DNA from 2 places in the Xanthobacter sp. ZOL 2024 genome. Region 1 is predicted to be linked to the other one. Evidence: riboswitches for the same ligand, from Rfam matches in the RefSeq annotation. Region 1 holds a riboswitch; the other holds the start of a gene.
What was found. Region 1 has a riboswitch for thiamine pyrophosphate ahead of thiO (glycine oxidase ThiO). Riboswitches for the same ligand answer to the same signal wherever they lie in the genome.

Region 1 (11,492 bases):
ACCTTCTTCTGGATGACCGTGTTCGGCAACACCGCCATCCTCATCGACACCACGGTGGCCAATGGCCAATTGGCGGCGGATGTGGCGCAGAACGTGTCCGTGGGCCTGTTCCAGTTCTTTGAATATCTGCCGCTGTCGCCGGTCACCTCCACCCTGGCCATCGCGCTGGTCGCCATCTTCTTCGTGACATCGGCGGATTCCGGCTCGCTGGTGGTGGATGCCATCGCCGCCGGCGGCGCCACCGAGACCTCGACCCTGCAGCGGGTGTTCTGGTGCGCGCTGGAAGGGGGCGTGGCGGCGGCGCTGCTGCTGGCCGGGGGCCTTGGCGCGCTGCAATCGGCCACCATCGCCAGCGCGCTGCCCTTCACCTTCGTGATGCTGGCGCTGGTGTGGGCGCTGTTCGTGGGCATGCGGGCGGATGTGGCGCAGCGGGAGGCGCAGGCCGCGCAGCCGGCGGCGCCGGCCCCCGCGCACCCGGCCTCGGGCCTCACCTGGCAGCGCCGGCTCGCGCTCATCCTGCATTCGCCGGACCTGAAGGAAGTGGAAGCCTTCATCGCCACCCAGGCCCGGCCGGCGCTGGAACAGGTGGCCGTGGAGCTGACCCGGCGGGGCCGGCCGGCCGAGGTGCGCGAGGAGAATGGCGCCGTGGCCCTCACGGCCCCGGCGGACGGGGTGCGCGACTTCGTCTATGGGGTGATGCCGGTGGCCCGCCGGCTGCCCACCTTTTCCGCCTATGAAGCCGCCAAGCCCGACTTCCGTTATGAGGCGCGCACCTATTTCTCCAATGGGGGCCGTGGCTACGATGTCATGGGCATGAGCCGCGAGCAGCTGCTGGCGGATGTGCTGGTGCAGTTCGAGCGCTATCTGCTGCTGGTGCAGTCGCCCGCCTCCCAGCTGGTGACCGAGGCGCCTGAGCATGGCGCGGAAGGGCAGGGGCCCGCCCAGCAGCCGGCCACCTGAGCCCGCGGCGGAGACGGGCCGGCGCCAGACGATGCGCGGCACGCCCGCGGCGCGCCGGCCACCTCACTGCTGCCGTGATCTCGGTGTCTGTGGCGCAGCGAGGGCGGGCGCGCGGGCCTCAGGGGCGACCTGATGGCGCTTGCGCTTGCCAGCGGCGCCGTGTGGCGGCACTCTCCGCCCGACACGGGGCTGGCGGGGTGCCGCGCCGGGCCACGGGACAGGGGTTTGCCAGGTCATGATCAAGGATTGTGGGACCGCCGCCGGCGGCGTGAGTGAACAGGCCGCCGCGCCGCAGCCGTGCGCGGGCGCCCTCAGCCGCCGCAGCTTCCTGGTGGGCTCGGCCCTCGGCTTCGGCGCGCTGGGCCTGGCCGGCTGCGCCGGCATGGATGGCATGACCCTCGCCGAGGCGCAGAAGGTCTATGGGCCGGTGCCGGAAGAGAAGTTCCCTATTCCGGCGGTGGACCTCAGCAAGGTCAATCCCAAATACTACCGCCGCACCGTGCGCTATGAGACCAAGGAAGAGCCGGGCACCATCATCGTCGATCCCGGCAATTATTACGTCTACCGCATCGAGGAAGACGGCATGGCGACCCGCTACGGCGCCAATGTGGGCCGCGACGGCTTCCGCTGGAGCGGCGATGCCTATGTGGGCCGCAAGGGCGAATGGGCGGTGTGGACCCCGCCCAAGGAGATGATCAAGCGCCAGCCCGAGGCGGCCAAATACGCCGGCGGCATGCCCGGCGGCCTCGACAACCCGTTGGGCGCGCGCACCCTCTATCTCTACCAGAACGGCAGCTACACCCTTTACACCATCTATGCCACGAGCGACCCGGAATCCATCGGCAGCGGCGTCACCAGCGGCTGCGTGGGCCTCCTGAGCCAAGACATGCTCGACCTCTACGCCCGCACCCCGGTGAAAACCAAGGTGGTGGTGCTGCCGGCGTAGGGGGGCGGTGCGGTGCGGGTCGGTGCGGGTATTGAGCCGTAGCTTGATTGGAAGCGCTCGGCTTTGCGCCGGACGCAGCCGTTCGCTGAGGTCGTAGCCAATGTCTGTTTTGGGGTGGTTATCTGCCTGTCCGCTATTTGAATGGGCTTTTGAAGGAGTGGTCATTCCGCCGATCACCGAATTGGGGTCGGAAGAGGCAAGACCGGTCAGGGCATACCCTGTTCATTCACTTCCTGAGGGCCAGCGGGTCGTCACTGGTAGGATTACTGACTGCCCAGTCCAGACTCATCACAAGGCATATCCGCGCAAACTGTTCTGCCAGCGCCCGAGTAGATGACCAATCATTGCCGATCTTATCGTTGGTGCCGTGTATCGTGCGGCTGCGGCCCGAGCTGTAAATCTCTTCTACCGCCTGGTGCATGGTGGGGCCATCTTTGCGGATCGGCTTGTCGTCCTGCATGCCAAGCCGGGCTCGGATTAGGCTTCTGATCCCGTTGGACTTGCCGCCACTGGCGAGGGCATCGAGGCACGCCGAGAACTTCACCACGGCCATCAGTTCCACCTCATCCCGGCATCCCTCATGGAACCATAGTAGCGCCTGCGCAAACGTATTCATGAGCGCGGGACGCGCCACCCTCCCGTCACGCGAGAGGTAATAAGTGATTGCCTCGCCCACCACATCAAAGTCACCACGGTTCTTCGCCAGTTCTTTCGCCCAGTCTCCAGGACTAATGTTAGGACCATGCGGCAGCCCCATTAGGTTGCCGCCAGACAGCGTTCCGACCTTCGGTTTAAACACCAGCGAGCGCTGGCGGCGAACAGACGGATCGACCAACAGGCGGAACCCATCGAGCGCTCTGGAGGATACGGCCCAGCGCAGGGCAATTCCTGTCAATGCAAGGCGCGCAGCTGTTTGCGCTTTAAGACGACCGGCTTCGGAGGCGAGCCCCTCGGTGCGGACACTACACACATACGGACACTTGCCCACGGCATCGAGAATATCCCGCTCCCGTATAGACTCGACCGATGTCTTGCGCTTACGCGGCTTGCCTCCAGACCAGACGCGCATGACGCGCTGCGCGGTCGTCTTGCTAACGTCGCCGTCAGAAAGCTTGCGTGCGAGCCACGCCGAACGTGGCTCAAACTGCACTGGACCAATCGAAAACGGTGCGACATCAAAGTTGCCAAACAGAGTGCAACCGAACGCATGCTCAGCAGGGCCGTGTGTCTTGCTAGGTCCACTAACGGCCGCGCGGATGGCCGCGACAACAGTGCGGGCATTCTCTTGCCGGTCGTCATCGAGATCGATCAGCATCAGCGCTGGGCCGAAGGCACCCCGCACCGTCCAATTCCATTCCTTATCGGTATGAGAGCGGCTTAGGGCCGGATCGCCGCGCTTGAGCTCTCGCGAAGAAAGCTTAATCAGCCGCTCCATCTCCCGCGTCGTCATTATGAAGCGGTCGTTCCCGACAGCAATTTGGCCTGGAAGCGAAAACCCTTCCTCATCCGGTTCCGGTACCGATCCGGGAGCTTGAATGCGGGTCAGTTCCGCGATTAATGCCTCTACATACGATTCCAGCGTCGCCATGGTCGATCCCCTTGCCGAGCAGGTCTAGTGCATCTGCAACCAACGTAACCGCAAGGCTCGATAGAATAGTGGGCCTTGCGCACCGGGCTAAGGGTATCGCCGCATTTACCACCGGTAACACCGACTGCGAGCGTCAGCTATTTAGAACTCGTGCTTCAGGATCGAACGACAGCAATGGGGTCGAAAGCAGCCGCGTGGCTACGCCGGATTAACCGCGCCCCCCGCTACGCTCCCACCACCCCCCGCACCTCCCTTCCCACATCTCCCGCCCGCATCACGCTGCCCATGACGGCCACCCCGGCCGCTCCGGCGGCGCGGCAGGCGGTGGCGGTGGCGGCGGTGATGCCGCCCAGGGCGATGATGGGGACGCGGGCGGTGGCGGCGGCCTCGGTGAGGCCGGGGAGGCCCAAAGCGGGGCCGTAGCCGGGTTTGGAGGGGGTGGGGAAGAGCGGGCTCAGGGTGATGTAGTCGAGATGGGCCGGGTCGGCGGCCACCGCTTCCGCGCGGGTGTGGGTGGACAGGCCGATGAGGGCCCCCGGGCCGAGCAGCGCGCGGGCGGCGGCCGGGTCGCTGCCGGCGGAGAGGTGGACGCCATCGGCCCCGGCGGCGGCGGCCAGCGTTGCCGGGCCGTGCAGGGTGAGGGTGGCGCCGGAGGGGCGGGTGACGGCACGCAGGCGGGCGAACAGGGCGATCTGCTCGCCCTCGGGCAGGTCTTTTTCCCTCAGGCTGAACCAGCGGCAGCCGGCGGCGCAGGCGGCGGCGATGATGTCGGCGAGGTCGCCCCGCGCCTGGCTGCGATCGGTGATGACGAGCAGAGGCGGGCGGGGCAGCATGGGCTCAGCTGCCCACGAGGCCGAATTCGGGGCTGGAGGCCTCCGCATGGAGCTTGCGGGGAATGCGCCCGGCGCGGCGGCCGAGCCGGCCGGCATCCACCGCGGCGCGGAAGCCCGCCGCCATGCGCACCGGATCGAGCGCCTTCGACACCGCCGTGTTGAGCAGCACCGCCGAACAGCCCAGCTCCATGGCCAGCGCCGCATCGGACGGGGTGCCGAGGCCGGCATCCAGCACCACCGGCACCGGCGAGCGGGCGCAGATGAGCTCGATCATGTGCGGATTGGCGATGCCGAGCCCGGTGCCGATCATGGAGCCCAGCGGCATCACGGTGGCGGCGCCGAGGTCCGCCAGCTTCTGGCAGGTCACCGGATCGTCGGTGCAATAGGGCAGCACCACGAAGCCGGCGTTCACCAGCTCCTCGGTGGCCTTCAGCAGCTCTTCCACATTCGGATAGAGCAGTTCGCGATCGCCGATCACCTCCAGCTTCACCCAATTGGTGTCCAGCGCCTCGCGCGCCAGCTCGGCGGTGAGCACCGCATCCTTGGCGGTCTGGCAGCCGGCGGTGTTGGGCAGAATGTGCACCCGGCCGGAGAGGAGATCGGTGAGGCTTTCCTCATAGCCGGCAAGGCTGATGCGGCGGATGGAGGCGGTGGCCATCTCGGCGCCCGAGGCGGCCAGCGCATCCAGAAACACCTTCTGGTTGGGATAGCCGGCGGTGCCCAGGAACAGACGCGAGCGGAAGCTGCGTCCGGCAATGACGAGCGGGTCGTCGGAAAGGAGATCGGTCATGGCTTTTCTCGTTGTCGTGCGCCGGCTCAGCCGCCCTGCTTGGCGGTGATGATCTCCAGCGTGTCGCCGCTGGCGAGGCGGGTGTCGGTCCAGGCCCGGCGCGGCACCACCGCGCCGTTGCGGGCCACCGCGATGCCCTTGCGGGTGGCATCGATGCCCTTGGCGTCCAGAAGGTCGCTGACGGTGACGACGCTCAGCGCCTCAGCGGCGCCGTTCACGGTGAGGTCGAGGGCGGGCACGGTCATGGCGGGGCTCATTCTGCGGCGGCCCGGGGGGCGAAGCGGCCGGCCTCGAAGGGCGCGGCCAAAGGATCGAGCCGGCCGGAAAGGACGAAATCCGCCACCAGCCGGGCGGTCACCGGCAGCAGCAGGATGCCGTTGCGGTGATGGCCGGTGGCGAACACCAGCCCCTCCACCTCGGCGCTGGGGCCGAGAATGGGGGCATCGTCGCGGCTGCCGGGGCGGAAGCCCACCCATTGCTCGTGAATGGAGAGCTCCTCCAGCCCCGGCAAAGCGCGCCAGGCGTGGGTGAGCAGGGCCAGCTGGCCGCCGGCGGTCAGGTCGGTGTCGAAGCCCTTCTCCTCGGTGGTGGCGCCGAGGATCAGCCGGCCGTCGCGGCGCGGCACCAGATAGGAACCCGGCGCCCAGATCACATGGTTGAGGAGGGGCGCGGCCGGATCCATGCGCAGGGCCAGCATCTGCCCCTTCACCGGGCGCACCGGCAGCGGCGCGGCGGGGGTGATGTCCACCCCCCGGCTCCAGGCACCGGCGGCGAGGATCACCACATCGGCGGGTTTCAGCTCTTCGCCCACCACCACGCCCAGCACCCGGCCGCCGCTGGTGGCCACCTTGGCGACGGGGCTGTGCTCGAAGATCGAGACGCCGGCGCGGGCGGCGGCGATCTTCAGCGCGGCGGCCACCTTGCGGTTGTCCACCTGGTGGTCCTCGGCGGTGAGGATGGCGCCGGACAGCTGGCCGGCAAGGCGCGGCTCGCGCCGGCGGGTCTCGGCGGCGGTCAGCCACTGAACGGGGAGGCCGAGGGATGTCTGGAAGGCGAACAGATGGCGCAGCCGGGCGCCATCGTCGGCGGTGAGGCTGATGGTGAGGGTGCCTTCGGTGCGCAGGTCGACGCTTGCGCCGGAGGCGGCCTCGAGTTCCGCGGCGAAGGCGGGCCACAGGGCCTGGCTGGCGCGGTTGAGGGCGAGCAACTCCTCTTCCCCCGGCTCGGCCTCGGCGCAGGCGGCCAGCATGCCGGCGGCGGCGTGGCTGGCGCCGCGCCCGGTCTCGCCGGCCTCGAACAGGGAGACGGCGCAGCCCGCGCCGGCCAGTTGCCAGCCGAGCGAAAGACCCATCACCCCGCCGCCGACGATGGCGACGCGGGGAGCGATCCCGGGTCGCAGGGTGGCGAGGGAAGACGGGGACGAAGACACAGGCGACAAGCTCTCGCTCATCGGCACCTCCCTACGCTGGCATGATCCAGACAGGTTCGATGGGTATGATCTCAGCCGCGTGCGCACGCGGCACCCCAGGCCGGCCTCTATTATTCCACGTCGGATCGGCAGACCGCAAGCGCCGGCGCGAAGGCGAGCGCGGGTGCAGCTTTGCGGGGCGGGCAGGGGGTGGCCGGCGCGACTCGGCGGGCCTATTCGGAGATGATCTTCACCTTGTCGCCGTACTTGATCTTGTTGCCGTTCTCGAGCCCGTTGAGCACCAGGAAGCGCTCCATGTGGCGGTCGGGCACCTGCATGCGGGCGGCGAGCTTGTCGGCGGTGTCGCCCAGGCCCACCGAGACCACCCGCACCCGCAGCGGCTTCACCGTCTCCGCCTCGTTAAGGGAGACCCGGCGGAAGGTGGTGGCGGCGGCACGGAACTGCTTGTCCAGCTCCGGCGTCAGCTCGCGGGCGGCGAAGATCAGCCGGTAGACATCGGAGCCGAAGCGGATGGCGAACATGCGGAACGACCACTGATCGCCCCGGGCGATCGCGGTGGCGGCGGAAAAGCCGTTCACCGAGAGGGTCTCCACCGTATTGATCTCCACCCCGTCGATCCAGCCGGAAGAGAGGTATTGGGCCAGCGACTGGTCGGGGTTCACCCGCACCGCGTCGAGCCGCAGCGCCTCGCGGCCAGAGCCGGTGGCGCCCAGCACCGCCTGGGAGGTGTTCTCCAGCGAGAAGCCCTCCGGCGCGGTGAAGGTGAAGCCCAGCTTGGGATGGAAGAACTTGCGCCCGCGCACGAAGCCTTCCTTGGGGTCGTCGCCATAGACCATGCCGTTGATGGCGGAGAGATAGAGCGCGCGGTCGCGCTCGCCGGAGCCGGGGGTGGCATATTGGCGGGCGTTGGCGATGGCGATGGAGATGCGCTCCGGCGTCGCCGGGTGGGACGAGAGGAAGTCCATGTCCGGCGTGGTGGAGGAGGACGAGCCGCCCAGCGCCGTGGAGCGGATCTCCGCATATTTGCCCATGTCGGTCAGGAAGCGGGAGGCGCCATAGGGGTCGAACCCCGCGCGCGAGGCGATGCCGACGCCGATGGCGTCCGCCTCCAGCTCCTGCCCGCGGGAGAAGGAGGCGAGGGTGCGCCGGCTCTTCTGCATGGCGAGGGCGCCGAGGTCGGGGTCGTTCACCACATCGGAGATGACCCGGCTCACCAGCACCGCCTGCTTCACCTGGTCCTCGCGGATGGTGGCATGGCGGGCGATCACATGGGCCATCTCATGGGACAGCACCGACGACATTTCGGAGGTGTCGTTGGCCAGCGCCAGCAGGCCGCGGGTGACGTAAAGCGATCCATCCGGCAGGGCGAAGGCGTTGATGGCCGGCGAGTTGAGGACCGTGACGCGGTATTTCAGGTCCGGCCGCTCAGATGCCGCCACCAGCCGTTCCACCACCTGCTGGATGAGCGCCTTCAGTTCCGGATCGTCATAGGTGCCGCCATAGCTCGCCACCAGCCGCTCGTGCTCGCGCTGCTGGGCGGGGGTCATGCCGGCATATTCGGAGGCGGCGCCGGAGGAGAGGGGCACGCTCGCCTGGTCCAGGTCCACATTGGCGCAGCTGGTCAGGAACAGGGGCACCACGGCGGCGAGCGCCCAGCGGCTCCAGCGGGCATGCGCCAGCGGCCGCGCCTTGCGGCACGGGCACGCTTGCCCCGGTGCGGTCCGCCCGCTCACGCTCACTGCCTCTTCCCCCGGCGATCGGCCGATCGCTCCGTATCGTCATCCACCAGCCGCGTGACCGCGGCGGCGGTCTTCACCACCATGGCCGGCCCGCCCTGTTCGCGCACCACGCCGCGCACGCGCACCATGGTGCCACGCAACATGGCGGGATCTAGGCCATGCCCGAAGATTGTGGCGAAATCCGCCGTCGCCATCATGACGGTGAAGTCTTGCCGCCAGCTGTCACCGAAATTCAGATAGGTACGATCCCGGCGCACGCCAACCGTCAGAATGCGGCCTTCCGCTACGGAAAACAAACCGGCGCGGGCGCTGAGGCCTTCAATATCCGTGGTGCCGGGGCGCGCGCCGGCCGCCTGCCACAGTCCACGCGCCGTCCGGCGGGCCGCGTCTTCCGCCGCCAGAAGACTGTCGGTGCAGGCGGGGGTGGGATCCGCATAGGCGGCGCCCGCGCGCACCAGCGCCAGGGCGAGGCTCTCGCCGGTGCTGCCATTTTCGTTTTGCCCGGCGGAAGTGTCGTCCAGCCACGCCGCGCCGATGAGGCGGCCGTGGCGATCGGTGGAGGTGGCGCCGAGGCGCAGGGGCACACCAGCGAGGTTCGAGACGGCGGCGCGGGCACCGGCCCAGAGCGGTGCGTCAGCGCCAAAGCGCACCGGCAGCACGACCTGCATGGGCACCAGGCGCCGGCCATCCGACAGCCGCAGGCTGCCGTCATCTTCCAGCTGCACCATGCGCGGCCTGTCGGCCGAGGGCGTCGCACCCGTCGCCTCAGTGGCGTCCGGTCGCCCGGCGGGGGTGGCCTGTGGCGCGCACGACGTCTCCGCGGCAAAGGCCGGCGCCAAGGGTGCAAGCGTCCATAGGCCGAGTCCCAGCGCCAGACAGCGGAAGCGGAGCCATCGCCGTGCCGGAACGTCAGTTCCCCGATCTCGAGACGCGATGGACGCGGCGCGGATGCTCCGTGCGGGGGGGCGTGGGTCAAGAGGTATGAATTTGCTGCTCAGCCGGTGACCGACTGCGCGGAGCGCCGCCGGAAGGGGACCGGGGGCCGCGTCGGCAAAGGGGCGCGGTGCTCTGAAGCGGAGCTGTCGCATGACGTCAGACTACCGCAAAGCCCCCGCGTCTTGAAGGCGCGCGGGCGAAACCGCCATCACCCTTTCTTACCTTGCGTTGCGAGCGGGGGCGGGAGCGGTCGTCAGCGGAGCCCGCGGCGGGTTATAAGACAGGCGGCCGGGCCGGTGCCGGGTCGTCTCCGTTGGGTCCGCGTTCGAGGGGTTTCATGGCCGATCTTGCTCCCACCGCCCGCCTCTCGGCGCCTTCGGTGGCTCGCAACCGCGAGCCGATCCTGGCGGTGCTGTCACCCCTGCTGCCCCGTGCCGCCCGCGTGCTGGAGGTGGCCAGCGGCAGCGGCGAGCATGCGCTCTTCTTCGCCCGCCAGCGGCCGGATATCTTCTGGCAGCCGACCGATGCCGCGCCCGATGCCCGCGCCTCCATTGCCGCTTGGGCGGCGGCCGAGGGCCTGTCCAACGTGGCGCCGCCTCTGGCGCTCGATGCCGCCGCCCCGTCCTGGCCGCTGGATGCGCCGGAGACCATGGATGCGGTGGTGTGCATCAACATGATCCACATCAGCCCCTGGGCGGCCACCGAGGGGCTCATGCGCGGCGCGGCCGCCGCTCTCAAGCCGGGCGGCGTGCTGCTCACCTATGGGCCCTATCTGCGGGCGGGCGTGGCCACCGCACCGAGCAATGCGGCGTTCGACGCGGACCTGCGCCGGCGCGATCCGCGCTGGGGCCTGCGCCAACTCGAGGATGTGGAGGCCTGCGCCGCCGCCGCTGGCCTCATGCTGGCCCGTGTGACGGACATGCCGGCCAACAACCTCTGCCTCGTCTTCCGCAAGGCGACCAAGGGGCGTTCGTGAACCGGCGTCTCAGATGACCGCGGCGGCGATGGCCCGGCCGATCTCGGCGAAGGCGGCGTTGCGCTCGTCCATGGTGAGCTTGGTCTGGGTGAGGTAGATGGCGGCCACGATGGGCTTGCGGCCGCCGGGGCCGGTGGGCCAGGAGACGGCGATGATGGCGCGGGACCCGTGGCTGCCGGCGCCGGTGCGATCGGCGGTGACCCAGCCGGCGGGAAAGCCGGCCCGCAGCAGCGGCCCGGCCACCTGATCATTGATCATCCAGCCGGTCAGCAGGTCGCGGGCTGGGGGGAGCAGGGTGTCGCCCAGCAGCAGGCGCGATAGGCTGGCGGCGGCCGCCTGCGGGGTGGTGGTGTCACGCGGGTCGCCGGGGCTCGCTTCGTTGAGGGCGGTTTCCCAGCGGTCCAGCCGGGTGTCGGAATCGCCGATGCCCCGCATGAAGGCGGTGAGGCCCACCGGCCCGCCGATCTGCATCAGCAGCAGGTTGCCGGCCGTATTGTCGCTCACCGCCAGTGCCGCTGCGCACAAAGCGGACAGGCTCATGCCGGTGGCCACATGCTGGCTGGTGACCGGGGAATAGGGCACGAGATCGGCCGCGGTATAGCGAATGATCTCATCCAGCCGTCGACGCCGCGCGTGCACTTCCGCCAGCACGGCGGCGACGGCGAACGCCTTGAAGGTGCTGGTGAGGGGAAAGCGTTCCTCGGCGCGATGCCGCCAGGTCTGGCCGCTGGCGGTATCCTGGATGACGGCGCCGAGGCGGCCGCCGCTGCGGCGCTCCACGCTCTCCAGCGTCTGTGCGAGGGTCAGGGCGGTGGCGCCCGCCGGCGTGGACAGGCCGGCGCAGCCAAGGCCGGCAAGGGCCGTGGCGGCACTGGAGACGAGCAGGGTGCGACGGGTGAGTGCGGCGGGCACGATGGCGGGCGGCCTCCAGGGGCGGCAGGCGGATGCCCGCCAACCCGCAGCGAACCCCTGCGGAAGGGGGAACAGGAATGGTGTCCCCGGCGTGACTCGAACACGCGACACCAGGTTTCATCCCACTTCGGCTTTCGCCGCCGCCAGCCCTGCGGCCGGCGTTCGTGGTCTGGACTATCCCTTCGCCATGGCCCGCGGGAAGATCCTGCAGAAGCGTTAGGCGCCGCCCGTCTAGTCTCTACACCTTCCCGGAGAGAAGCTCCCGCGGGCTTGGCTCGGGATTGGCATGGCCCCTGCGCTGGCAGTGGCCGAAGCTTTCCCCGACTTTGAGCGGATTCACGCGCGGCGTTTCCCCCACACGTGCCCAATTTTAGGAAACCTGT
Region 2 (11,492 bases), 1.4 Mb from region 1:
CATCAAGACCCCGCTCGCCGATATGGTGCTGTTCGGCGCCCTGAAGCACGGCGGGCACGTGCGGGTGGTGGTGGAGGGCGAGGGCCAGGAGTCCAAGCTCGGCTTCCAGTTCCCGGAAGGGCCGGTCACGCCCAAGCCGGAGAAGATCACCGACGAGCCCAAGCGGGCGGCGCGCCGCAAGCCGGCGGCTGCAGCCAAGGCGGCGCCCAAGGCCGGTTCCGGTCCGAAGTCGGGGCCGAAATCTGGCCCGAAATCTGGTCCGAAGTCGGGTCCCAAGCAGCCGCTGGTAAAGGCCTGAGGGCGGCGCGAGAACGCACAAAAGGTGGGATCGGGGCGGCTTCGGCCGCCCCTTTTCGTTGCGATCGCGGTGTTGCCACCTGACGGACGGGATCACCCGCGCGGATCTGGCATTTCTCTCACAGGTTGCATTCGGCCCGGCATCTGAGACACTCGCGGGTATGGATCTCAGAGAGGCGCAGATGGCGACGTTCAAGCTGCCGTTGTCCGGCGACGTGACCCAGTTCTTTCGCTTGCTCACCTCCAATCTCGCGGCGGTGGGCAACCAGATCGGTTTCATCAACATCAACCTCGGGTCGTCGAAGGCTCCGGAGGTGGAAGAGCAGGTGCTGGATGAGGTGGGCAGCTATGGCACCCAGCTCGGCCGCATCAATGATGCGCTGGCGGTGCTCGTCACCCATTTCCATCCCCAGAAGCCGCTGACGGAGAAGGAGATAGATGCGCTGGACGGGTTGCGGGTGATGTTGAACGGTATCGCGGAGATCAAGGAGCGGCATAAACGCAGCGCGATGCGTATTCCCTATGGCGCAGGCACCGGTCTGCGCTGATCGTGCGGCGCCGCGCTGGCGTCGGGCTCCGGCGCCTCGCGGCTCATGCGGTAGAGCACGTGGTGGCGCAGCCGATGGCCGACGGGCACGGTGGGCATGTCGAAATCGTCGCGCGGATCGTGGGTCATCCCGAGCCGTTCCATGACCGCCCGTGAGCGGCGATTGCTGGGCACGGTGATGGCGACGATCTCCTCCAGCCCGAGCCTCTCAAAGCCGAAGCCGAGGCAGGCGCGGGCGGCCTCGGTGGCGTAGCCGTGGCCCCACGAATGGCGCAGGAAGCGCCAGCCCACCTCAATGGCGGGGGTGAAATGCGCCGCATAGGGCACGTGCACCAGGCCGGTATAGCCGGCGAACGGGGTCACCCCCGGCACCTCCACCACCCAAAGGCCGAAGCCGTGATCGGCGAAATGGCGGGCAATGCGATCGGCAACCGCGTCGCTGGCAGCCCGGTCCGCCACCGGCATCAGGAATTCCATCACCTGCGGATCGGATTGCATGGCCCATAGGGCGTCGCGATCGGCGTCCCGCCACGGGCGCAACAGCAGCCGTGGGGTCGTCAATGTGGGGGGCGTGGTCACCCTTCCCCCAGGTGGGCGGAGAGGCGCTCGGCCACGGGGAAAAGGCTGTAGTCGCGGCCGGCGAGATGCGCCACCGGACGGATGCCGAGGCTGGACGTAAGGAAGATTTCGTCGGCCAGGGCGAGATCGGCGGCCGTCAGCGGCCGTTCCTCGGCGCCCTGCGCCTTCACCGCGGCACGCATGATGCCGGGCAGGGCGCCCTCCGACAGGGGCGGGGTGACGAGCCGCCCGTCGATCACCGCGAACAGGTTGGCGATGCTGCTTTCGGCCAGGCGCTCCTGGGTATTGAGCAGCAGCGCGTCATCGGCGCCGGCCCGCGCCGCTTCCTGGCGGGCGAGGATATTGTCGAGATAATTGAGCGATTTCACCTGCGCCAGCGGCGAGCGCTCGTTGCGGCGGGTGACGCTGGCGATGATGAGCCGCGCCGGCGGTGGCGGTGGCGCCATGGGGGCGGCGGTGATGAGCACGGTGGGGTGCGGCTCCACGGGCGGCAGCACCCCGCGTGGCCCGCTACCCCGTGTCACCGTCAGGCGCAGCACCCCGTTGTCGAGGCCGTTTGCGGCGCGCACCTGTTCCAGCGCCGCGCCGAAATCCAGCGCCGGCAGGGGCAGGCCCAGCACCGCGGCGCCGCGGGTGAGGCGGGCGAGGTGCGCCGGCAGGCGGCGCAGGAAGCCGCCCCGCACCCGCAGGGTCTCGAACAGGCCGTCGCCCAGGGTGAAGCCGCGATCGCCGGGGGCGATATGGGCCTCTTCGGGGTTTATCAGGGCGCCGTTGAGGAACAGCTTCATGGCCGCTCTCCGGACAGGGCGCGCCGCATGGGGGCGAGCTTCACGAGGCTTTCCTCATATTCGTCGGCCGGGTCGGAATCGGCGACGATGCCGCCCCCCGCATGGGCCAGCAGGGTCTCGCCCGCACGGGTGATGGTGCGGATGACGATGGAGGAATCCATGGCGCCGTTGAAGCCGATCCAGGCGATGGAGCCGCAATAGACGCCGCGCGGAAACGGCTCCATCTCATGAATGATCTCCATGGCGCGGATCTTCGGGGCGCCAGTGATGGAGCCGCCGGGGAAGCAGGCGGTGAGCAGATCCACCGGCCCCAGCCCCGGCTTCAGCCGGCTTTCCACCACCGAAACCAGATGATGGACGCTGGAGAAGGTTTCCAGCGCGCACAGCGCCGGCACCTTCACACTGCCCACCACGCTCACGCGGGAGAGATCGTTGCGCATGAGGTCGACGATCATCAGGTTTTCCGCGCGGTCCTTCACCGAGCGCTGCAGGGCGGCGGCGAGGGCCTGGTCGGCCTGCGGATCGGCGGCGCGCCGGCGGGTGCCCTTGATGGGGCGGGTCTCCACCCGGCCGTCGGCGCTCAAGCTCAGGAAGCGTTCCGGCGAGGCGCTGAGCACGGCGAAATCGGTGCCGCAGCGTAGGAAGGCGGCGAACGGCGTCGGGCTGGTGGCGCGCAGGCGGGCATAGAGGGTGAGGTCGTCCAGGCCTGCGGGTACGGGTGCGCGCATCTGCTGGGTGAGATTGGCCTGGAAGATGTCTCCGGCATAAATAGCGTCGATGACCCGCTGGATCGACGCTTCCACCGCAGCGCGGGGCTGGTCCGGCGTGAAATCCGCGGTCACCGACCAGTCGGGTGCCGGTGTGGCCAGGGGCGCGGACTGGAGACGGGCCATCATGGCTTCGGCGCGGGCTTCGGCGCGCCGGGCGCGGGCGTCCGCCGTCGTTTCCGGCAGGCCGCTGGACAAAAGCCAGGCGCGCTGCTGCTGGTGGTCGAACGCCAGCACCACGTCATAAAGGCCGATGGCCATTTCGGGGATCGGCGGATGACCCGCACGGGGCGGGGGCAGCCGCTCCAGGTGGCGGCCGAGTTCGTAGCCGAGGAAGCCCACCGCGCCGCCCAGGAAGGGCACGGGCCCGTCGACCGGGCGGGCCGATGCGGGAATCCGTAGGGCGGCGGCGAGCGCCGCGAACGGGTCCGTCGGCACCGCGCGGCCGTCGATCCGCGTGCCCGCGGCATCGGCGGTGATCACCCCATAGGGGTCTGCAACGATGTAGGAATAGCGGGCGCGGGCGTCCCCCGTGGCGGCGCTGTCGAGGAACGCGCAGAAGGGAGCGTCGGCAAAGGCGTGGAAGACGGCGAACGGGTCGCGATAGGGAAAGTCGAGGCAAAGCACGGGCAGGCGACCGATTCGAGCGAGAATGCCAAGGATGGCCGAGCCACGCCCCTGCGGCAACATCCGGTTCGGCGCGCGCCGGTCGGCTGCATGGCGGGCGTGGCCAGCTCTGCGCAAAGTGTGCCTGTCGGCACTCCCATGTAAATGATATGGCTCCCTTACGAGGCCTCTCCTCCATTTGTTTTCAGCTGTCGCCAAGACCCGAGATGTCCAGCCTGATTTCCTCCCCTGAGCCGCCGTCTTCCGCGCCCCATCCGGGCCCGCGCCACCGCTCGGCGCCGGGCTGGTTCTTGAATGGCATGCGCCACGGCATCTCAGTGCCGGCGCTGGTGCTGTTCGCCAGCTACACGGGCTTTGGCGCGCTGCTGCAGGGGGTGAATTTTCCGCTCGGTGCGGGTCTGTTGTCCACCCTGCTCATCTGGGCCCTGCCGGCGCAGGTCATTCTGGTGGGAGGGCTGGTGGCCGGCACGGCGCTGCCGGCCCTGGCGCTGGCCATCGGCCTGTCGTCCATGCGGCTACTGCCCATGGTGGTCTCGGTGGCGCCCTATATGCGCGGGCCGCGTCGCAACGTGTTCGCCGAGCTCCTCTGCTCCCATTATGTGGCCATGACCCTGTGGCTGGAGGGCCTGCGCCTGCTGCCCCATCTGCCCGGGGAAGCCCGGGTGCCGTTCACCCTGGGCCTCGGCAACATGCTGCTGTCGGTGAGCGTCACCGGCACTGCCGTGGGCTATCTCATCGCCGGCAGCCTGCCGGGTCCCATTGCGGCGGCCTTCCTCTTCCTCACGCCGTTGTCGTTCTCGGTGCTGATGGTGCGCAATGCGGTGGGGTTCACCGATTGGCTGGCGCTGGCGGCGGGCTTCCTCATCATGCCTTTCGCTCTTGGCCTCGATGGCGGGCTTGATCTGCTCATCGCCGGGGTCGGGGGTGGTTCGCTGGCTTATGTGGCCGGCCGGCTGCGACGGGGGCGCGCATGAGCGGGCAGCTGGGCGAGGGCGCCGCCATCCTCATCGTCGTGCTGGTGGGGTTCTTGCCCACTGAGGTGTGGCGCACCCTGGCGGTGCTGGCCGGCCGCCGGGTGGAGGCGGGCAGCGAGGTTTTTCTGTGGGTGAAGGCGGTGGCCGCGGCGCTGCTGGCGGCGGTGGTGGCGCGCCTGCTGTTCGATCCCGCCGCGCCGCTGCAGGTGGTGCCGCTGGCGGTGCGCCTGGCGGCGGTGGCGGGCGGCGTGCTCGCCTTCATGCTCACGCGCCGCTCGGTGTTCGTCGGGGTGCTGGTAGGCGAGGCCCTGCTGGTGGGCGCGATCCTCGCCTTCGGCGGCTAGACCGGCGCGGGGCGCCGGTCCACGTGAAGCGCCGGTGCGCGCGGCTCAGCCGTAGCGGAACAGCGGCGGCAGGTCCTTCAGCCGGGGATGCTTGCGGTCCTTGTCGGAAAGCACCACCTCCGCGGCGGCGACCGGCCAGGCGATGCCGATATCGGGATCGTCCCAGGCGACGCCGCCATCATCGGCGGCGCTGTAATAGTCGGTCACCTTGTAGACCACCTCGCAATTCTCCTCCAGCGTGCAGAACGCATGCAGGAAGCCGGGCGGAACCCACAATTGGGCGCCGGTGACCGCATCGAGGGTCACCGCCACGTGGCGGCCGAAGGTGGGGGAGCCATGGCGGATGTCCACGGCCACGTCGAAGATGGCGCCGCGCACCACGCGCACCAGCTTGCCCTGGGCGGTCGGGGGCTTCTGATAATGCAGGCCGCGCAGTGTGCCCTTCTGGGCCGAGAGTGAGTGGTTGTCCTGCACGAAGCCCATGTCGGCCACTTCGGCGCGGAAGGCGCGATCACTCCACGTCTCACTGAAAAAGCCGCGATGGTCCCCGAACCGCTTCGGTGTCACGAGCTTCACATCGGGAATGTCGAAGGTCTTCACGTCCATGAAATGTCCTCGCGCGCTGGCGGACGCGGCCCGGCGCGCCCGGCTTGTGTTTGAGCCCTGCACCGGCAATGGGTCAAGGCCCCGGACTTGGGCAGCTTCCCCTACGCCCACATTGACAAAGCCGCGCCAGCCCCTGACAGTTGCAGCGTTCCGAGGGGGGCCCCGAGTTCGGGGGCTGAGATTGGGCGCGCCGCCCTGACCCTTGAACCTGATCCGGCTCATACCGGCGGAGGGACGGGAACCTGCGGCATTCGCGCGTTGTCGCGCGCCGGCACCCAATCTGCCCCAATCGAGTGCGGATCGCTCGTGTCAGAGAGGATGCGCCATGAATACAGCCGTCGATCCGAACCAGTTGCACACGGGTGATCCCAAGACCGTCACCACCGGCCCCATCATGGGCTCGCGGAAGGTCTATGTGGAGGTCCCCGGCCAGGCCGATATACAGGTGCCCCTGCGCGAGATCGCCTTGTCCGATCCCGCCGAGGCCCCGGTGCGGGTCTATGATTCCTCCGGCCCGTATACGGAGTGCGATCCGCGCATCAATCTCGAACAGGGCATCCAGGGCCAGCGCGAGGCCTGGATCGCCAAGCGCGGCTATGAGGTGGTCACCCCTCGGGAGGTGAAGCCCGAGGACAACGGCTTTGCCGGCGACCGCCTGGTGGCGGCCTGTCCGGCCACGCGGGTGGTGCGCCGTGCCGCGCCGGGCCAGATGGTGACCCAATATGAGTTCGCCCGCGCCGGCATCATCACCGAGGAGATGATCTTCGCCGCGCACCGCGAGAACCTGTGCCGGGCCGAGCAGCTGGAGCGGGCTGAAGAAGCGCTGGCCCACGGCGAGACCTTTGGCGCCGAGGTGCCGGCCTTCGTGACCCCCGAGTTCGTGCGCTCCGAGATCGCGCGCGGGCGGGCCATCATCCCCGCCAACATCAACCACACCGAAATCGAGCCGATGATCATCGGCCGCAATTTCCTGGTGAAGATCAACGCCAACATCGGCAATTCGGCGGTCACCTCCTCCGCCGCCGATGAGGTGGAAAAGATGGTGTGGGCCATCCGCTGGGGCGCCGATACGGTGATGGACCTCTCCACCGGCCGCAACATCCACAACATCCGCTCGTGGATCGTGCGCAACTCGCCGGTGCCGATCGGCACGGTGCCCATCTATCAGGCGCTGGAGAAGGTGGGCGGCGATCCGCTCAAGCTCGATTGGGAGGTGTTCAAGGACACCCTCATCGAGCAGGCTGAGCAGGGCATCGACTATTTCACCATCCATGCCGGCGTGCGGCTCGCCCATGTGCCGCTGACCGCCCGGCGCACCACCGGCATCGTCAGCCGCGGCGGTTCCATCATGGCGCGCTGGTGCCTCGCCGGGCACCGGGAATCGTTCCTCTACGAGCGGTTCGACGAGATCTGCGACATCATGCGGGCCTATGACGTCTCCTTCTCTTTGGGCGACGGCCTGCGCCCCGGCTCCATCGCCGATGCCAACGATGCCGCCCAGTTCGCCGAGCTGGAGACCCTGGGCGAGCTCGCCACCGTGGCGTGGGACAAGGGCTGCCAGGTGATGATCGAGGGACCGGGCCACGTGCCCATGAACAAGATCAAGGCCAATATGGACAAGCAGCTCAAGGCCTGCGGCGAGGCGCCGTTCTACACCTTGGGCCCGCTCACCACCGATATCGCGCCTGGCTATGACCACATCACCTCGGGCATCGGCGCCGCCATGATCGGCTGGTTCGGCTGCGCCATGCTTTGTTATGTGACGCCCAAGGAGCACCTGGGCCTGCCCGACCGCGACGACGTGAAGACCGGCGTCATCACCTACAAGATCGCCGCCCACGCCGCCGATCTCGCCAAGGGCCACCCGGCGGCGCAGATCCGCGACGATGCGGTGAGCCGGGCCCGGTTCGATTTCCGCTGGCAGGACCAGTTCCACCTGGGCCTCGATCCGGACACGGCGCAGAAGTTCCACGACGAGACCCTGCCCAAGGACGCCCACAAGGTGGCGCACTTCTGCTCCATGTGTGGGCCGAAGTTCTGCTCCATGAAGATCACCCAGGAGCTGCGTGCCGAAGCCAAGGCCCTGGAAGGCATGGATCCGGCACTCACCGCCGATGTGGTGGCCGAGGGCATGCGGCAGAAATCGGAGGAGTTCCTGGCCGAGGGCGGCAAGCTCTATGTGAGCGCCGCCGAATAGGTGTGGTCCGCGTATTCGCGCGTGTGATGGCCCGGCTGGCTTGTGCCAGCCGGGTTTTTTGTGCTCATCCATGGGTGATTGCCCCGGCGCGGGGACAAGGCGCGTGGTTTCATATAACCTCTGGGTTCGGCTGCAGCGCGTAGAGGGCAGGGATGGACGCAGAACGGGCCGCCACGGCGGCGGAGGACAAGAGCCGCGGGTTTTCGCATCCGGGGTCATGGCTGAGGGAACTGGCGCGGAGCAAGCCGGCGCCGTGGCTCTGGGGCAAGGCGATTCGGGCGGCGTTCTGCATCGGTTTGCCGTTCTCCCTGGGCTATGCTTTCGATGCCACCACCACGGGCATGTGGGTGTCCCTGTCAGCGCTGATGATGACGGCGGGCGAGCCTGTCGGCGGCTACCGCTTCTCCGCCCGCTTCCTGGTGCTGTCCGGCGTCATCGGCGCGCTGGGCTTTCTGGCCGGCTATCTCACCGTTCTGCCCTGGGGCGCGGTGGTGGCGGCGATGGCCGTTCTCGGCGTGGTGGCGGGCCTGCTCAGCAGCTATGGCGCGGTCTGGTCCATTGGCGTCATGCAGGCTTTGCTGCTGGCCTCCATCGCCATCGGTGTTCCCGATATCGGGCCCTACTGGCGGCTGAGCCTGCTCTACCTCGTCGGCGTCGTGTTCTATGTGGCGGCGCTGGGCGTGCAGGCGCTGGTGGCGCGGGAGCGCCCGCAGCACCAGGCGACGACCGCGGCGCTGCGCGCGCTCGCGCAACTGGCCGCAGCGCTCGCCGGTGAGCGGGAGGACGCCAGCCGCGTGGAAGCCGCCCGCACACAGGTCACCGATGCCTATCGTGGCCTCACCACGGTGATGATGGAGGTGCAGTCGGGCAATGTCGGCCGCAGCAGCGCCGCCGATCATCTGGCGGTGCTGGTGCAGCGCTGCGACGCGGTGTTCGCCGCGCTGATGGCCACCGCCGATCGCACCACGCTACTCCGTGCGCGTGACGTGCTGCTTGCCGGTGCCGCGGGCGATGACGGTGCGCGCCGTACCGGCGGCGATCGGTTGATTGCGGCGGCGGAGGATCTGGTGGAGGCCGTGGTCGGCCGGGCGGATGGCGGGCCGGTGGCGACCCCTTCCGGCGCCCCGGCCCGACACGATTGGAGCGGCTGGCTGGGTCGGCTCGCGCCCGGCGCCGATGCGGTGCGTGCGGCGCTGGCGCTGGGCCTGTGCATGGGCCTCGCCTATGCGGCGCACTGGCTGGATCGCGAAAACCACTGGTTCTGGATTCCGCTGACCGTCGCGCTCGTGATGAAGCCGGATCTGGGCTCCATCTTCGCCCGGGCCGTGCTGCGTACCGTCGGCACCATGGGAGGCGCGGCGCTCGGGGTGGCGGCCCTGCTGTTGGTGCCCAAGGGCCAGGGCATCGTGCTGGTGCTGGCGCTGTTCGCGGCGGTGCTGCCCTGGGCCAAGCGCTATTCCTATGTGGTGCAGGCGGTGGCGCTGACGCCGCTGGTGCTGCTGCTGGTGGACATTATCGAACCCGGGCCGCGCAACGTGGATTATGCCGTGCAGCGCGTTGTGGACACCGCGATCGGTGGCCTTATCGTTCTGGTGTTCGGCTATTTCCTATGGCCCCGCACCCAATCCCGGCATCTGGCCAAGACCTTCCAGGGCGCGAAGAGTGCGTTGGCTGATTATCTGCGCGCCGCCTGCGCGCTGAAGCCGGCGGCCTCGGCGGCGGGCCTCGCCGCATATCGCTGGCAGGCCTATGGCCAGCTGGCGGACATGCGGGGCCACCTGCGCACGGCGGCCATGGAGCCGCCGCCCGCAAGCACCGAGGCGGCCGCCTGGTTTCCGCTGATTGCCGTGGCCGAGCGGATCTGCGATCACGTGACCACCTATGCCGGGGGCGGGTGGCCCGCCCCGCCGCCCGACGACGCGGCCGCCTTGGAGGCGCTTGCCGTCTATGTGGCGGCGACACCGGCGGAGCGCGCGGGCCTGCCACTGCCGCCGCGCCCCACATCCCCCGCCGCCGCGGTGCTCGCCGATGCCATTGGCGAGGAGCTGGCCCACATGGCCCGGCTGCAGGAGGACAATGGGGAAGTGCTGGGCCGGGCCTTCCGCCTGGTGGACCAGAGCCATTGAGGGCGCCGCCCCGCCTGATGTGGGGCGGCTGAGCCTCAGGGGGTGCCGGCGGGGCGCCGGGTGGGCGGCGCCATGAAGGCCGGGGAGACAGGATCGGTCACCGTGCGGGCCAGGATGGTGTCGATCTCAGCCTTGGTGTCGGCGTCGATATGGAAGCCGTCCACGTCACCCACCGGGTCCAACTGGCCGGGGTGGCGGGCACCCCACAAGGCGATGGTCGGTCCCTGGTCCAGCACCCAGCGCAGGGCCAGTGCCAGCACCGATTTGCCATAGCGCACCTTGGCCAGCGCCTTCAGCTCCTCCACCGCCGCGAGATATTGGGCAAAGCGCGGCGGGGTGAACTTGGGGTCCACCTTGCGCAGGTCGTCGCCCTCGAAGGTGGTGGTGGCGCTCATGCGACCGGAGAGCAAACCCCGGCACAACGCGCCATAGCTGAGCACGGTGAGGCCGGTGCGCGTCGCATAGGGCAGCACATCCGCCTCAATCTCCCGCTCGAACAGATTGTAAGGCGGTTGCACCGCATCGAGCTGCGCCACCGCGCGGAAGGCCTCCATCTGCGCCGGCGCGTAATTGGAGACGCCGATGGCGCGGATCTTCCCCTCCTGGCGCAGGGCGTCCAGGGTGCGGGCGGTGTCCTCGAACGGCGTCTCGAGGTCCGGCCAGTGCACCTGATAAAGGTCGATGACATCGGTGCCGAGCCGGCGCAGGGAGTCTTCGATTTCCTGGCGGATGCGGGCCGGCCGGCTGTCGCGGAACACCTTGCCGTCGGCCCAGGCAAGGCCGACCTTGGTGGCGATCTGCACCTTGTCCCTGAGCCCGCCGGTGAGCGCCTTGCCGACGATCTCTTCCGAACGGCCGAAGCCATAGACCGGGGCGGTGTCGATCAAGGTGATGCCGCGCTCCACGGCGGAGCGGATGGTGGCGATGGCGTCCTTCTCGTCGGAGCCGCCCCACATCCAGCCGCCGATGGCCCAGGTGCCGAGGCCGATGCGGGAGGTGGCGAGGCCGCTGGTGCCGATCTCGATTTGCTCCATGGCAATGTCTCCTTGTGGGTCAGGACGGGATCAGGGTTGCCCGGAATCGCGGGCGGCGAGGCGGCCGATTGCGGACCAGTCCTGATCGGCGCCGCCGGTGGCGAGCAGGGTGAGGAAGCGGTCGCGCAGCAGGCTCGCCAGAGGCAGCGGCACTTCCAGCGCCTCGGCGGCGGCGAGCGCCAGCTTGATGTCCTTGAGGCCGAGCGGCGCGGCAAAGCCCACCGGCGCGTCGCCGGGCTCCGCCAGCAGGCGGCCGTAATTCTTGTAGACCGGCGCGCCGAACAAGGTGGTGGTGAGCAGCTCCAGATATTGGGTCTTGTCGAGCCCCGCCTTGCCCACCAGCGCCATCGCCTCGCCGAGGGATTCGATGACGCAGGCGATGAGGAAATTGCCGGAAAGCTTGATGAGATTGGCGCGGCTCGGCTCCTGCGCCACCACGAAGGTCTTCTGGCCCATTGCGTCGAGCAGCGGCTGGGCTGCATCGAGCGCCGCTGTCGCGCCGGCGGCCACCACGAACAGGTTGCCCGCGGCCGCCACGTCGGGCCGGCCGAACACCGGGGCGGAGAGATAGAGCTGGCCGGCGGCCGCGTGGGCGGCGGCGAGCCG

Region 2: another riboswitch for thiamine pyrophosphate. It lies ahead of thiC (phosphomethylpyrimidine synthase ThiC); the one in region 1 lies ahead of thiO (glycine oxidase ThiO).

Annotation. Positions count from the first base shown of each region.
Region 1 covers NZ_CM128808.1:4,575,928-4,587,419, reverse strand. The annotation lists gene ACU4E7_RS20980 (BCCT family transporter) at 1-960, shown strand, start outside; gene ACU4E7_RS20975 (L,D-transpeptidase) at 1,196-1,906, shown strand; gene ACU4E7_RS20970 (hypothetical protein) at 2,133-3,494, opposite strand; gene ACU4E7_RS20965 (thiamine phosphate synthase) at 3,719-4,327, opposite strand; gene thiG (thiazole synthase) at 4,332-5,117, opposite strand; gene thiS (sulfur carrier protein ThiS) at 5,144-5,362, opposite strand; gene thiO (glycine oxidase ThiO) at 5,371-6,567, opposite strand; TPP riboswitch at 6,558-6,654, opposite strand; gene ACU4E7_RS20945 (M48 family metalloprotease) at 6,759-8,225, opposite strand; gene ACU4E7_RS20940 (thermonuclease family protein) at 8,282-9,013, opposite strand; gene ACU4E7_RS20935 (DUF938 domain-containing protein) at 9,559-10,197, shown strand; gene bla (class A beta-lactamase) at 10,207-11,082, opposite strand.
Region 2 covers NZ_CM128808.1:3,168,575-3,180,066, forward strand. The annotation lists gene clpA (ATP-dependent Clp protease ATP-binding subunit ClpA) at 1-298, shown strand, start outside; gene ACU4E7_RS14470 (hypothetical protein) at 480-845, shown strand; gene ACU4E7_RS14475 (GNAT family N-acetyltransferase) at 818-1,423, opposite strand; gene ACU4E7_RS14480 (aminotransferase class IV) at 1,420-2,211, opposite strand; gene pabB (aminodeoxychorismate synthase component I) at 2,208-3,605, opposite strand; gene ACU4E7_RS14490 (AzlC family ABC transporter permease) at 3,812-4,579, shown strand; gene ACU4E7_RS14495 (AzlD domain-containing protein) at 4,576-4,923, shown strand; gene rfbC (dTDP-4-dehydrorhamnose 3,5-epimerase) at 4,969-5,529, opposite strand; TPP riboswitch at 5,673-5,781, shown strand; gene thiC (phosphomethylpyrimidine synthase ThiC) at 5,855-7,726, shown strand; gene ACU4E7_RS14510 (FUSC family protein) at 7,879-9,852, shown strand; gene ACU4E7_RS14515 (aldo/keto reductase) at 9,888-10,886, opposite strand; gene ACU4E7_RS14520 (NAD(P)-dependent oxidoreductase) at 10,917-11,492, opposite strand, start outside.